Regions from separate parts of the Dactylosporangium darangshiense genome, predicted to be linked through region 4. Evidence: riboswitches for the same ligand, from Rfam matches in the RefSeq annotation. Region 4 holds a riboswitch; each other region holds the start of a gene.
The links. Region 4 has a riboswitch for cyclic di-AMP ahead of ABD901_RS42370 (C40 family peptidase). Riboswitches for the same ligand answer to the same signal wherever they lie in the genome.
Positions count from the first base shown of each region.

Region 1: linked by a shared signal. The riboswitch ahead of ABD901_RS51285 (hypothetical protein) and the one ahead of ABD901_RS42370 (C40 family peptidase) in region 4 are both predicted to bind cyclic di-AMP.
Region 2: linked by a shared signal. The riboswitch ahead of ABD901_RS25895 (hypothetical protein) and the one ahead of ABD901_RS42370 (C40 family peptidase) in region 4 are both predicted to bind cyclic di-AMP.
Region 3: linked by a shared signal. The riboswitch ahead of ABD901_RS03445 (coiled-coil domain-containing protein) and the one ahead of ABD901_RS42370 (C40 family peptidase) in region 4 are both predicted to bind cyclic di-AMP.

Region 1 covers NZ_BAABAT010000058.1:5,912-9,481, forward strand. The annotation lists gene ABD901_RS51280 (diguanylate cyclase domain-containing protein) at 1-1,415, shown strand, start outside; cyclic di-AMP (ydaO/yuaA leader) riboswitch at 1,512-1,650, shown strand; gene ABD901_RS51285 (hypothetical protein) at 1,914-2,636, shown strand; gene ABD901_RS51290 (polyprenyl synthetase family protein) at 2,653-3,570, opposite strand, start outside.
Region 2 covers NZ_BAABAT010000014.1:185,674-189,243, reverse strand. The annotation lists gene ABD901_RS25905 (DUF2264 domain-containing protein) at 1-567, shown strand, start outside; gene ABD901_RS25900 (sugar phosphate isomerase/epimerase family protein) at 548-1,336, opposite strand; cyclic di-AMP (ydaO/yuaA leader) riboswitch at 1,499-1,642, shown strand; gene ABD901_RS25895 (hypothetical protein) at 1,897-2,691, shown strand; gene ABD901_RS25890 (MIP/aquaporin family protein) at 2,756-3,448, opposite strand; gene ABD901_RS25885 (MMPL family transporter) at 3,514-3,570, opposite strand, start outside.
Region 3 covers NZ_BAABAT010000001.1:766,167-769,736, forward strand. The annotation lists gene ABD901_RS03430 (App1 family protein phosphatidate phosphatase) at 1-131, shown strand, start outside; gene ABD901_RS03435 (MarR family winged helix-turn-helix transcriptional regulator) at 173-598, shown strand; gene ABD901_RS03440 (hypothetical protein) at 595-1,023, shown strand; gene ABD901_RS03445 (coiled-coil domain-containing protein) at 1,095-2,117, opposite strand; cyclic di-AMP (ydaO/yuaA leader) riboswitch at 2,127-2,273, opposite strand; partial or broken gene ABD901_RS03450 (chitinase) at 2,521-3,105, shown strand; gene ABD901_RS03455 (SAM-dependent methyltransferase) at 3,102-3,570, opposite strand, start outside.
Region 4 covers NZ_BAABAT010000036.1:69,713-73,282, reverse strand. The annotation lists gene ABD901_RS42375 (adenosylmethionine--8-amino-7-oxononanoate transaminase) at 1-984, shown strand, start outside; gene ABD901_RS42370 (C40 family peptidase) at 993-1,991, opposite strand; cyclic di-AMP (ydaO/yuaA leader) riboswitch at 2,004-2,136, opposite strand; gene ABD901_RS42365 (M56 family metallopeptidase) at 2,338-3,297, opposite strand; gene ABD901_RS42360 (BlaI/MecI/CopY family transcriptional regulator) at 3,294-3,570, opposite strand, start outside.

The sequences.
Region 1 (3,570 bases), on a different contig from region 4:
GCGTCGCCGTCGTCAACTACCTGCACCCCGAGGGCGTGTACGAGGCCGTCGCGCTGGCCGGCTCCGAGCAGGCGCGCGAGTCGCTGCTCGGCGCGCGCTACGCGGCGCAGGAGCTCGACGCCTACCTGGAGCGTGCCGAGGAGTGGGGGCAGCTGCGGTACCTCCCGCACGACCGCTTCAGCGAGCAGATCCAGTCGTGGGTGCCCGACGAGGTGCCGGGCGGCGACGGCGTGCCCGAGGACGAGCGCTGGCACCCCCTCGACGCCCTCTTCGCGCCGTTGCGCGCCCCGGACGGTCACATCGTCGGCATCCTCAGCGTCGACCTGCCCGCCGACGGGCGCCGCCCCGGCGCGTTCCAGCGCGAGCTGCTGGAGATGCTCGCCGGTCAGGCCGGCATCGCGATCGACAACGCCAACCTGGTCGAGGCCCTGCAGCGCGAGCGGCGGCACCTCGCGGCCAGTGAGGAGGCGTTCCGGCTCGCCTTCGACGGCGCCGGCAGCGGCATGTGCATGATCGGGCTGGACGGCGCCGACAGCGCCCGGCTCACCCGCGTCAACCCCGCCCTGTGTGAGCTGCTCGGCCGCGACGGCGCCGAGCTCGTCCGGCTGCGCGTCGGCGACCTGCTGCACCCCGACGACCTCGACCGGGCCCGCCTCGCTTTCGCCACGGCCCTGACCAGCAAGGGCGCGCCGGTGCGCGACTACGAGATGCGCTGCGTGCGCGCCGACGGCGAGACGATCTGGGTCGCCGCGACGCTGTCGATCGTGGCCGGGCCGCCCGCGTTCGGCATCCTGCAGGTCCACGACATCACCGGCCGCAAGGCCGCCGAGGCCGACCTCGTCCGCCGCGCCTCCCGCGACGCGCTGACGGGCCTGGCCAACCGCGACGCCCTGGCCGCGCCGCTGGCCGCCGCGATCCGCCGGGCACACGCCGGGCAGGGCGACAGCGCGCTGCTGTTCTGCGACCTCGACGACTTCAAGGTCGTCAACGACACGCTCGGGCACGACGCCGGCGACGCGGTCCTCGTCGCCGTCGCGCAGCGGCTGACGTCACTGGTCCGCCCCGGCGACACCGTCGCCCGCCTCGGCGGCGACGAGTTCGTGGTGCTCACCGAGAACGTCCGGGACCACGCCCGCGCCGCGCTGGTCGAGCGGGTCGAGCGGGCCGTGCGCGCGCCGATCGTGCACGACGGTCACGTTCTGTGCGTGCGGGTCAGCGTCGGCGTCGCCGTGATCGACGACACGGTCACCGATGCCGGCGCGGCGCTGCGGATCGCGGACAAGGCGATGTACCAGGTGAAAGGGCATCGACGCGATCAACGGGTGACGGGGCAGATGACGGGCCGGGTGACAGCGCACGGTGAGCATTCGGCCGCTCCGGGTGGGATCCCGTTACTGCGGTTGGCCGAGCCGTAAACCGCCCAGTATGGTCGGCTGGTCTGCTCCGGTCGACGAGCGCCAAGATGGCGCCGCCGGGCAGGCGCCGTCGAGCCGCATCATCGAGTCGCGCGATCGAACGTGTCGCATTCCTCGATACCGCGGGCCGGGGACCCAAGCAGTCCTTGGGGTGTATCCGTGACCGAGTCACGGTAGGGCGAATCCTCCCGCCCGAACCCGTCAGCTAACCCGGTAGGCGGCACCGGAAGGAGCACCGCTCGTGCTGTATCTCGATATTTCGTCAGCGGCCGCCCGCCGCCATCCTCTCGGCCGGGTGAACGCCAGGACCTAGCCTCCTGGCCGCGCCTTTCACGCTGATCGACGCCCAGTTCTCGCGCGTCCCCGCCTAGCCGTTCCCGGCTGAGCCTTCGGGGCCGTGCCGATGCCGCGCGCCCTTTTCCGTGCGCCGTGTCACCGCGCGCCCATAGCGGGCGTGCGCTTCGCCGTGCGCTGACTTTCAAAGAGGAAACCGCTTACATGAAGCCATTACCGCGCCAGTTCCGTCCGCAGCACCGCCGGTCCGGCCTTGCCGTGAAGACCGGGGCCGTGTCCGCCGCCGTCGTGTCGGCCGCCCTGCTGGCCACCGGCTCCACCGGCTCCACCGGCTCGCCGGTGGACCATACGCCGGTCGCGGCCGTCGCGCCCGCCTTCGCCTACGACGCCTTGATGCTGCTGCCGACGACCGGCACCGCCGCGATCTCGCCCGCCGAAGGCGTCACGCCGGCCGCGCCGGCCGTGCCCGTCGCTCCGCCGCCGCCGCAGCCGCCGCGTCCGGTCGCCGGGCTCAACCAGACCCAGATGAACAACGCCGCGGCGATCGTGCGCCAGGGCCGCGCGCAGGGCCTGCCGCCGAAGGCGCTCGTCGTCGCCGTCGCCACCGCGATGCAGGAGAGCGACCTGTACAACGTCGCCAGCCCCGCGGTCCCGTCCTCGCTGAAGCTGCCGCACGACGGCGTCTCACAGGACCACGACTCGGTCGGGCTGTTCCAGCAGCGCGCGAGCCAGGGCTGGGGCACCGTGGCCGAGCTGATGAACCCGGCACACTCGGCGATGCTGTTCTACAACGCGCTCGTGCGCGTCAAGGGCTGGCAGGGCATGAGCGTCACGGGCGCGGCGCAGGCGGTGCAGCGCTCGGCGTACCCGAGTGCGTACCAGAAGCACGCCGACCGCGCCGCCCAGGTCGTCGCCGCCATCGCCTGACCCGCGACCGCCGTGGCTAACGCGGCGCGGCGGTGGCCCGGCGGGCGAGGGCGACGAGCTCGGCGACCGCGGCCGGTTCCGGCGAGGCCAGGTCCAGCGCGAGCAGGGCCTGGGAGAGCAGCTCCTCGGCCTGGCGGCGGCACCAGTCGCGGGCGCCGGACTGCTCGATCGTCTTCGCGGCGCGCTCGGCGTCGGCGTCGCTGAGCCGGCCGCGGCCGTCGAACAGGCGGCTCAGCTCGTCCGCGCCCGCCGCGATCGCCGCCGCGACCGGCAGGGAGCGACGGCGGCGGCGCAGGTCCGCGTACGCGGGGCGGCCCGGGCGCGCGCCCTCGGCCCAGATGCCCAGCAGGTCCTCGGCGAACTGCACGGCCAGGCCCAGGCGCACGCCGAACAGGCGCAGCCGCTCGACCTGGGCCGGGTCGCCGCCGCCGGCGACGGCGCCGAGGGCGCAGGCGCAGCCGAACAGCGCGCCGGTGCGCTGCTCGACCATGGCCAGGCAGTCGCGCAGCAGGTCGGTGCGCTCCTCGCCGACGGCGTCGGGTCGGGTCTCGCGCAGCGCGAGCGAGGCGTGCTGGCCGTGCAGCAGCTCCTGCACGGTGTCGCCCAGCACGCGCATCATCGTGCGGTCCGGGCCGGGACGGCCGGGTGGTTCCGCGGGGGAGTGCGTCGCGGAGCCGGCCGGGCCGATGCGGTGCGGTCGCCGGCGAGGCCGGCCGGGCGCGGTGTGCGTCGGGTCGCCGGTGGCCACGACGTCGAAGGCGAGCGCGAGCAGCGCCTCGCCCCCCAGCGCCGCTGGCTGGCTGCCGACCACGCTCCAGGCGGCGCCGGCGCGCCCGTCGACCAGGTCGCGGCGGATCGCCGACCAGTGGTGCATGAGCTCGACGGCGACCGCGGCGGGCACCGCATCGTGCGGGTCGCCGCCGACCGCGGCCGC
Region 2 (3,570 bases), on a different contig from region 4:
GTCCCCGCCGGCGACCGGAGCCTCGCCGCGGGCGCCTTCGACAGCATGCTGGCGCTCAGCGACGACGCCGGGCGGCGCTGGCGGGCCCGCGAGGAGGTGGACGACTCGCGCGTCGACGGCGGCGTCGTCCGGGCGCGGTGGTCGCCGTGGCCGGACGTGACCGTGGAGACGTCCCTCGCGCCGTTCCGCGACGGCTGGCACGTCCGGCTGCACCGGCTCGTCACCGCCCGCGCGCTGGCCGGCGCGGAGGGCGCGTTCAGCCTGCCGTGGTCGGCGGCGGCGCTGCCCGCCACGCACGGCCCGGTCGGCTGCGGCGCGCAGAGCGGCGGGCTGAGCACCGTCATCGTCGACCTCGACCCCGACCGCGTGCGGGCCGGCGAGCTCGTCGTGCCCTTCGCCGGCACCAACGTGCTCCACCCGCGCACGGTCCTGCCCATGCTGCGCGCCGACTACCCGCCCGGCGAGCACCGCATCGCTACCGCGGTGTACCTCGGTGACGAGCCGCCGCGCATCGACGACGAAATCCTGACCGCGCTGCGCGCCGCCGTCAGTCGTCCAGGGACCTGACCCAGTCGTTGCCCGCGGCCAGCGCGTCGGCCAGCGGCGGGATGCCGGGGTGCCACTTGCGCTCCCACTCGAGGCTGTACCAGCCGTCGTAGCCGCCGCCCTCGACCGCGCGCAGGATCTCGCGCAGCGGCACGGCGCCGGCGCCCAGGAGCACCGGCGTCTTGTCGACGGCGTCCGCGTTGTCCTTCACCTGGACATGCGCGAGCCACGGGGCCAGCGCCCGCTGGGTGTCGGCGACCGCCTCGCCCGCGGCCCAGGGGTGCCGGGCGTCCCAGATCGCCCGGACCCGCGGGTCGTCGACCTGTGACAGCACCCGGCGCACGTCCTCGCCGCGCGGGTGCGAGTCGTGCGTCTCCAGCCAGATCTCGACGCCGCCGGGCAGCTGCGCCGCGGCGGAGCGCAGGCGCCCGATCGCGCGGGCGTCGCCGTGCTCGTCATCGCCGCCGGGGAAGACGCGGACCGCGCGGGCGCCGAGATCGGCGGCGAGGGCGGCCTCGGCGAGCAGGTCGGCGACGCATCGTTCATCATCGATCTTGCCGCTGGCCACCTTGACGTAGGAGGCGACACAGAGGACTTCCGCGCCCTCCAGGGTCTCCGCGGCCGCCCGACGCCCGGCCGCGGACAGGCCGACGTGGACGGGCTCGTCGGGGGCCGAGCGCAGTTCGATGCCGCGCCAACCGGTGTGCAGCGCCAGCTCCGCGACCTCCGGCAGCGGCAGGCCGGGGCAGCCGAGGGTCGAGAACGCCAGCCGGCCGGAGATCCATGGCATCGACCGAGCATAGATCGCGCCGCTCACGTTCGCGGCAAGGGGCAGAACGCCGGGCCGCCACGCGCACCCTGTCAGTTCCGCGCAGGGGCTTCACCTGCGGTTATGCAGCCGTTATGGTCATGACGTTCGCTGCGCCCAACCGTCGCCGATCAAGGTGACGGCGCGGCGGACCCGCTGAGTCGTGCTCGCACGAGCCGGGGAACCAAGCACAACTGGGGTGAATCCGAGCGGCCACGCGCCGCGAGGTAGGGCGATCCTCCCGTCCGAATCCGTCAGCTAACCCGGTAGGCGGCATCGGAAGGAGCACGCGTGCAGACCCTCGCACGGCGCCATACCTCGACCCGCGGCCCCGGACACCGACCGGCACGGCAAGGCCACCGCCCAGTCCGGTAACCCCTCCGCGCAACACCGGTCGCACCGGCACACCCTGGCACCATGCCCATAACCGTCCCCTGTGGACGGTCGTTGGCCCGTGCCCTCCTGCCGAGTTCTCAGCAAGCAAGTCGAGGTTTTCGTGAAGCACCGCCAGCAACACCGTCCGCCGGTCGTGAGGTCGCCTCATGCCGCCCGATGAGACCATGGCGCGGCGACTCGCCCGTCACCGGCAACGCTACCGCCGCGGCCGCCATTCGGCGGCCCGCCCGAGGACCGGCCTGTACACGGCCGCGGTCGTCATCGCATTCCTGGCGACCGGTTCGCTGTTCGTATCCGCGTCGCCGGGCAGCCGGCCGGACACCGTGGCGCAGGTCGACACCATGCAGCAGGGCGGCACCGGGCGGGCGGCGGACGCCGAGAACCGCGCGTCCCGCGGCGGCGCGCGCACGGGCGACCAGCCCAGCCGGCAGTCGGCGGCTTCGGCCAGCGCGCAACCGGCGCAGAGCCCGGCCACGTCCGCGCCGGCAGCGGCTTCGCCGTCGCCGACCGTCCACGATCCCGTCGGCGGGCTGACCCGGGCCGAGATGAACAACGCCATCACGATCATCCAGGTCGGGCAGCAACAGAACCTGCCGCAGCGCGCGTTCGTGGTGGCGATCGCCACCGCGTTGCAGGAGAGCCACCTGCACAACCTCGCGAACTCCAACGTTCCGGCGTCGCTCAACCTGCCCAACGAGGGCGTCGGGAGCGATCACGACTCGGTCGGCCTGTTCCAGCAGCGGCCGAACTGGGGAACCGTCGAACAGCTGATGAACCCGGCCGGGGCCGCGAGCCGCTTCTACGCGGCGCTGGTGCAGGTCTCCGGCTGGCAGCAGATGGCGATCACCGTGGCGGCGCAGACGGTGCAGGTGTCGGCGTACCCGGACGCCTACGCCAAGTGGCAGAGCCTCGCCGAGCAGGTCGTGAACGCCGTCGCGTAGGACGTGCACGCCGGCCGCGGCGCCCTGCCGGGCGCCGCGGCGCGGTGTCTCGGGTGCACAGGCGCTACCGGTGAGCCGCCTCCTCGTGCTCCTCGTGCTCCTCATCGACCCGCCGGGCCCGCACCTCGTCCGGGTTGAGGGCGAGGAACGCGTAGCCCGCCACGACACCGGCGAGCACCTGGACGATGAGGTACATCAGGGCCGTCGACCACGCGAGCAGCCCGAGCGCCGCGATACCGGCCGTCACCGCCGGGTTGAAGGCGGCCCCGGAGAGCGGACCGACGGCGATGGCGCCGGCGGCGACCGTGAAGCCGATGGCCAGACCGTAGAACGAGTTGTTCGGGTTGCTACTGCTCGTCGCGACGTTGAGCATCACGTAGACCAGCGCGAAGGTGAACAGCGCCTCGACGAGCAGCGCCGCGAGCAGGGTGCGGCCGGAGAGGTTCAGCGTCCCGACCGCTCGGGGGTTCACCGCCCAGTAGGCCAGGCGCGCGCCGAGCAGCCCCGCGACCAACTGGACGACCCAGTAGGCGACGGCGTCGGCCACGTCGACACGGCGCCGGACCAGCGCACCCATGGTGACGGCGGGGTTGTAGTGCCCACCGGAGACGTGTCCCCCGGCATACACCATGACCATGAGCATGGCGCCGATGGCCAGCGGAGCCAGCGGGCTCCCGATGAGCAGGCTCATGCCGACCGTGAACACCAGGAAGAATGTCCCGATCAGTTCGGTGACGTAGGCAGCGTACCTGTGCATGGCTCCTCCTCGTCAGCAGCCGGTCGCCGGACCACAACGAGGTTTCATGCCCGGCATCGCCGGAACTAGTCAGCATGAGGCGGCCGGCTCCGGTTCGCTCCCAGTGGTTGATCTCGTGGGTC
Region 3 (3,570 bases), on a different contig from region 4:
CGGTGCTGGCCGGCGCCTTCCCGGGCGTCGCCGGCAGCTCGAAGCGCTTCCCGCCCAACGAAGCGCGCTGGCTGTCCGCGCCCGACGGCGCCGGCCTGTGGCGCCTGCTGCGCGACACGGAGATCCTCTGAATTAGTAGCCATGGCTACTATAGCCATGTACTGTTTCTGGCATGACGACGCCCGGTTCCCTGGTCTGGCGGCTGTCCATGCGCTGGCGGGTGCTGGTCGACCGTGCGCTCGCGCCGCTCGAGCTCACCCACGCGCAATACACGCTGCTGGCCAACCTCTACGGACGGCCGGAGCGGCCGAGCCAGCGCGGGCTGGCCGACCGGACGGGCCTGGAGCCGTTGTACGTGTCCAAGCTGGCCCGCGCGCTGGAGGCGGCCGGCCTGATCGAGCGCGAGCCGGACCCGGCCGACACGCGCGCGGTCCGGCTGGCACTGACCGAACGGGGGCGCGCGGTCACCGGGGAGGCGGTCGGGATCGTCCGCGGGCTGCAGGAGCGCCTGCTGGCCCCGATCGGGGGTCCCGGCTCGCCGCAGACCGAGGCGTTCGTCGCCACGCTGGAGAAGCTTCTCGAAGGAGACCCGTCATGACCACACCAGTGCTCAACGGCCAGCTCATCGGGCAGGCCCAGATCGCCACCGGCGCGCTGCTCGAGCGCATCCTGGCGCGCACCGGCACCACGTTCCACCAGTGGGTCGCGATCAACGTGGCCACGCTGTCCGGCGGCGCGGTCGAGCGCGCCGGGCTCATTGCCCGCATGACCGACGGGCTGCGCATCGAGGCCGGCGCCGCCGAGGCGGCCGCCTCCGGGGTAGTCGAGCTGGGGCTGGCCGAGCTCGACGGCGAGCGGCTGGTGCTGACCGAGGCGGGCCGGGCGCGGCACGCCGAGATCAGCGCCGACACGGCCGAGCTGACCGGGCGCCTCTACGGCGGCATAGAGGCCGACGACCTCGCCGTCGCCGGGCGCGTCCTGGCCGAGGTCACCGCCCGCGCGCAAGCGGAACTGCGGCGCTGACCTCCCGACCGGCGTACGAGAACGGCCGGTCGACAGGAGTCCTGTCGACCGGCCGCTCGCAGACGCAAGGGTCAGAGCACGGAGAGATGCACGTGGTTGGTGTGATCGCTGGATGGGTCACCTGCGACGCCGCTGTAATGGTGCCAGCCGGCCGCCGGTGTCCAGATCTGTTTGAACCAGATCACGTACATCACGCCTAGGTTGTAGGCGTTCTTGACGAAGTACGCGGCCAGCGTCGAGCCGTAGACGAAGTCGTCGCCGGTGGCCACCCCGCCGAATCCGCTCGTCTTCTGCACCGAGAAGTCGCAGGCGCGCCCCTTGGGATGCTCATACGGCCCGCTCGGGCGGTAGCAGGACACGAACCGCTTGAAGCCGTCCTTCTGTGCCGTCTGCATGTCGTGCAGCGTGCGCGGCGTGAGGCAGCCGGTGGTGGTGGGGTCGTCCTGGTTGCACGACTCCTTGGGCAGCGACCCGTCGGAGTTGCGCTTCACCGGGTCGGCGACCGGCAGGTTGGCGGAGACGAAGCCCTTGCTCGGCCCGCCGGCCAGCGCGAGCGCCTTCTCCGCCTCCTTCTTCTGCTGCTCCATCGTCGCGACCTGCTGTTGCTGGGTCGCGACCTCCTCGTCGAGCGCCTTCTTCTGCGAGGCCTGCGCCTCGCGCAGCACCCTGAACTGGTGCAGCAGGTTGTCGTTGTGGTGTGCGAGCTCGTTGATGGAGCCGGCCCGTTCGGCGAAGCTGTCGGGGCTGTCGGCGTCCATCAGGGCCGCGAACGTGGTGAGGGGGCCGGTGCGATACGCCGCGACGGCGATCGAGGACACCTGGTCCTGCAGCGAGGCGAGCTGCGCCTCGGTGGACTGCAGCTGCGTCGTGAGCTCGGCCTGGTGCTTGACGGAGGCGTCGAAGCGCGCCTTGGCGTCGGTCCAGGCCCGGGTGGTGTCCTCCAGCACGGAGCCGAGGGTCGGATTGGCGGCGGCGCCTTCGTCGCCCGGGTCGCCACTGGGCTCGGCCGAAGCGGGCGTGGCGGCGAGCCCACCCAGCACGAGTGCCGCCAGCAGCGTGATCAGAACGCGCCGGTGGGGATGTCGCGATGACATCTGGTTCGTTGTTCCTTCCGTCGGCCGCCGACCGAGTTAGCTGACGGGTTCGGGACGGAACGACCCCTACCACCCTTCCGAAGAAGGGTGGATTCACCCCAACGTAACGGTGGGTCCCCGGTTCGCCACGGTGCGGCGATTGGGCGGCAGCCACGCCCGGCACCGTGGGGCGGTGCCCGCATGGACGTGACCGTGGGTCACTGTACCCAGGGCGCGGAAAACGCGCACCGCACCGTTTGTGCGAAGATCCTCGCTAGCTCCCGCACTGCGGCCGAGTGTGTCTCAGATCACATTGATTACTCACGGTGAGTGACTCTGTCGCTCCCGATCGTGGGGCCGTCGCGCAGGCTCAACGGTACCGTAAATATTATTCATAAAACGATGATGTTCACTGCTTCGGTGATTCCCGGGCCGGAACTCGTTCTATACGTACTCGGGCCTGGTGGCCGCCCTGTCCGCCTACCCCGCGTTCGCCAGGACCGGCTCCGACGCGGTGCGCAAGCAGGAGGCCGCGGCGTTCCTGGCCAACGTCAACCACGAGACCGGCGGGCTGGTGTACATCGTCGAGCAGAACACCGCCAACTACCCCCACTACTGCGACGCGAGCCAGTCCTACGGCTGCCCGGCCGGCCAGGCGGCGTACTACGGCCGCGGGCCGATCCAGCTGAGCTGGAACTTCAACTACAAGGCGGCCGGCGACGCGCTCGGCATCGACCTGCTGCACAACCCCAACCTGGTGCAGACCGACGCGGCCGTGGCCTGGAAGACGGCGCTGTGGTACTGGAACACGCAGAGCGGCCCGGGCACCATGACCCCGCACAACGCCATGGTCAACGGGGCCGGATTCGGCGAGACCATCCGCAGCATCAACGGCAGCCTGGAGTGCAACGGCCGCAACCCGGCCCAGGTGCAGAGCCGGGTCTCGGCGTACCAGCGCTTCGTGGGGATTCTCGGCGTGGGCGTGGGTAGCGGCGCCCTGTCCTGCTAGGCCTTCCTGGCAACCCCGCCGTAGAGGGCGGCCTGGGCGTCGGTGAGCGACTCACCGGCGTCCGGCCGCCACCGCAGGATCGGCACCACGCCGGGCTCCACGAGCTCGAGGCCGTCGAAGAAGCCGGCGACCTCCTCGCGGTTGCGCAGCCGGGTGGTGATGCCCTGCTTGCGCATGATCGCGGTGAAGCGGGCCCACTCCTCGGGCTCGAAGTCCGCGGTGATGTGCGACAGGACCAGGTAGCTGCCGCTGGGCAGGGCCGCCATGAGCCGCTCGACCAGGCCGTAAGGGTCGTCGTCCTCGTCGAGGAAGTGCAGGATGGCGAAGAGCAGCAGCGCGACGGGGCGGTCGAGGTCGAGGTTCTCGAGCAGCTCCGCCGCCTGCAGGATGCGGTTGCCGTCCTGGAGGTTGGCGTCGACGTAGGCCGTGCGGCCCTCGGGCGCGCTGGTGAGCAGCGCGCGGGCG
Region 4 (3,570 bases):
CTCGTCGACATCACGCCCGGCCCGCTGCGGCACGTCTTCTTCTGCGACTCCGGGTCGGTGTCGGTCGAGGTCGCGATCAAGATGTGCCTGCAGTACCACCGATCGCTGGGCCGTCCCGCGAAGCGCCGGATGCTGACCTGGCGCGGCGGCTACCACGGCGACACCTTCCACCCCATGTCGGTGACCGACCCCGACGGCGGGATGCACAGCCTCTGGCGCGGCGTGCTGCCCGAGCAGCTGTTCGTGCCCATGCCCCCGGTCGAGTACGACCCCGCGTACGTCGCCGAGCTGGACGAGACGCTGCGCCGCCACCGCGACGAGGTCGCCGGGATCATCGTCGAGCCCGTCGTGCAGGGCGCCGGCGGCATGCGCTTCCACAGCCCGCGCTACCTCAACGCCCTGCGCGAGCTCGCCGACGAGCACGACGTCCTGCTCGTCTTCGACGAGATCGCGACCGGCTTCGGGCGCACCGGCGCGCTGTTCGCGGCCGATCACGCGGGCGTCACGCCCGACGTGATGTGCATCGGCAAGGCGCTCACCGGTGGGTACCTCTCCATGGGCGCCACCCTGTGCGTCCCGCGGGTGGCGCAGGGCATCAGCCGCGGCGAGACCCCGGTGCTGGCGCACGGCCCGACGTTCATGGGCAACCCGCTCGCGGCCGCGGTCGCGAACGCCTCGATCGAGCTGCTGCTCTCGGGCGACTGGGCGGGCACCGTGACCGGCATCGAGGCCGGCCTGATCCACGGCCTGGCGCCGGCCCGCGGCCGCGCCGGCGTGCTGGACGTGCGGGTCCTCGGCGCCATCGGCGTCGTCCAGCTCGACCACGACGTCGACATGGCCGCCGCCACGAAGGCGGCCGTCGAGCACGGCGTCTGGCTGCGGCCCTTCCGCGACCTCGTGTACACGATGCCGCCCTACATCACCGCCGACGACGACCTGGAGCGCATCTGCGCGGCGGTGCTCGCCGCCGCCGAGGTCGCCTAGGGCGTGGGTCAGCCGGGGCGGCGGTAGCCGGTGATCGGCCGGCCGTCGAGCTTGGCCATGCGGACATAGTCGCCGGTGGTGGGGGCGTGGACCATCCAGCCGCCGCCGACGTACATGCCCATGTGGTGCAGGTCGCTGTAGAAGAACACCAGGTCGCCGGGGCGCAGGTCGGCCTTGGCGACCGGTTTGGCGTCCTCCCACTGCCACTTGGTGTAGTGCCGCAGCGTCACCCCGGCGGCGGCCCAGGCGGCCATGGTCAGCCCCGAGCAGTCGTAGCCCTTGGGGCCGGCGGCGCCCCAGATGTAGGGCTTGCCGATGAGCTCGCACGCCTTCTTCGCGGCGGTGCCGCCGGGGCCGCCGAGGTACTCGACCGGGCAGGCGACGGGTTTGAGGGTGCCGGTGGCGCCGCTGCTGCCGTACGCCTGCTGGCGCAGCTTCTGCAGCTCGGCGAGCTTGCCCTCGATCTGGGTCTTCTTCGCCGCCAGGTCGGCGTCCTGGGTCGCCTGCTGGGCGATGAGCGCGTCCAGGGTCTGCTTGTCGCCGGCGAGCTTGTCCCGGGCGGCGGCCACGCTCTGGATCTGGGCGCGTTCGTTGCGTGCGATCGCGTTGATGACCACGAGCTGGTCGAGCATGTCGGTCGGGTCGTCGCCGCCGAGGACCACCTGCATGGCGGTGACCCGGCCGGTCTTGTACTGCCGGACCGCGATGTCGCTGATCTTGCCCATGGCGGCGTCGACCTGCGCCTCCAGCGGCTGCAGTTGCTGCTGCAGGGCCGCGGCCTTGGCCTGGTTGTCCTTGAGCTGGGTGTGGACCTGGTTGTACTGCTCGATCGTCGGCTCGAGCTGGTTCCACATCTGGTCGATCTGGGCCTCCAGCTCCGCCGGGGTCGGAGCGGCCTGGGCCGCCCCGGTGCCGGCGAGCAGCACCGCGACCGCGGTGAGCGCGGCGACGATGGCGCGCGCGGGGAGGCTGGTGGTCAGGACGCGGCGCGGGCGGCGTGGCGGCACGTGCGGCAGGCTCCTTCTTCCCTCGACCGCCTACCGGGTTAGCTGACGGGTTCGGGCGGGAAGGTCGCCCTACCGCGGAACGCGGATACACCCCGGATGCTGCGGTTGGGTCCCCGGCTCGACATCGACTCGGCGGCGCCGGACGCCGGCGCCGACCAGGGTGATCAGCGCTCCGGAAGCCCGGCCGGAGCTGACCTTACGCATCGCTCCCATTCGGCACAACCCATCTCCTACGCACCGTAGGAGATTGTCGAGTGACCGGAATGCACAGAAGTGCTGCTAGACGGCCATTTGTCGGTGCGATCGGGTGCGAAATCCGGTGATCATAGTCGTTGTCGGCGGCGGCCTAGGGCGCCAGCGGCGAGCGTTGGAGTGCCGCGATGGCGACGGGCATCAGGGGCAGGAGGGTGAACAGGCCGGCGGCGGCGCGGGTCAGCGCGGCGGGCAGCGGCCGGGGCCGGTGCAGCAGCCGGTGCAGCCGTTCGGTGGCGTCCCCGCCGTCGGCGCCGAGCAGCGCGCTCGCGTCGTCCGGCCCGCCCGCCCTGGTGCCGGTGTGCCGGGCGTTTGCCTCGGCGAGCGCGACGAGGGCGCGGGCCAGCACGATCGGCGGGTTGGAGCGCACGGCGACGTCGTCGGCGCGCAGCTCGGCGAGCCGGTGCACCTGCCGCACGGCGGTGGCGAAGCAGGGCGCCCACGGGAACGCCCGGTCCAGCAGCCGGGCCGTGCGGACGAGGCGGTAGTGCCGGCCGGTGGCGTGTGCCCGCTCGTGTGCGGCGACCGCGTGCAGTTCCTCGCCGGTGAGGTGGTCCACGGCCGCCGAGGTGAACACGACGTCGCGGACGCCGCCGCCGGGCAGCAGGTATGCGGCGGGCTCCGCGGCGGGCACGACCGTCGCGCCGAGCTCCGGCATCGCCCGGCCGGTCAGCGACAGCAGCCCGCGCAGCCGGCGCCGCTGCCGCCGCTCGGCCCGCGCCAGCCGCCACCCGGCCAGCGCGAATCGGACCGCCAGGACGCCCAGCAGGCCGGCGCCGCCGACGGCGAGGGCCTGCGCGGCGGTGCCGTGCGCGCCGAGCAGCGCGTCCAGGCACACCCGCCAGGCCCGGCACACCAGGTCGTGGGTGTGGTCCCAGTGCAGCGTCGCGGTGATCCCAGTCAGCAGCGCACCGGTCACGACCGCGGCGCACCACATCTGCCACGCGTACAGGCCCAGCCCGGGTGCCCGCGCCACCCATCGGGCGCGGGCCAGCCTCGGCCCGCCCGCCAGCACCAGCGCCGCGGCGTAGGCGGCGAGCAGGATCGTGCTCACGACCCGGTGATCTTCCGCTCGTAGGTGTTCAGCGCCGACCGCAGCGCCGCGGCCTCATCCAGGGTCATCTGGCCGAGGAAGTGCAGCAGGGTCTGCTCCCGGTCGCCGCTGTCGGTCAGCGCTTCGCGCATGAGCCCGGCGCCGTGCTCCTCGCGGGTGGTCACCGCGTGATAGACGTGCGCCCGGCCCCGGGGCTCCCGGCGCAGCCAGCCCTTGCGGTGCAGCTTGTCCATCACCGTGAGGACCGTGGTGTACGCCAGGTCGCGCTCCCGT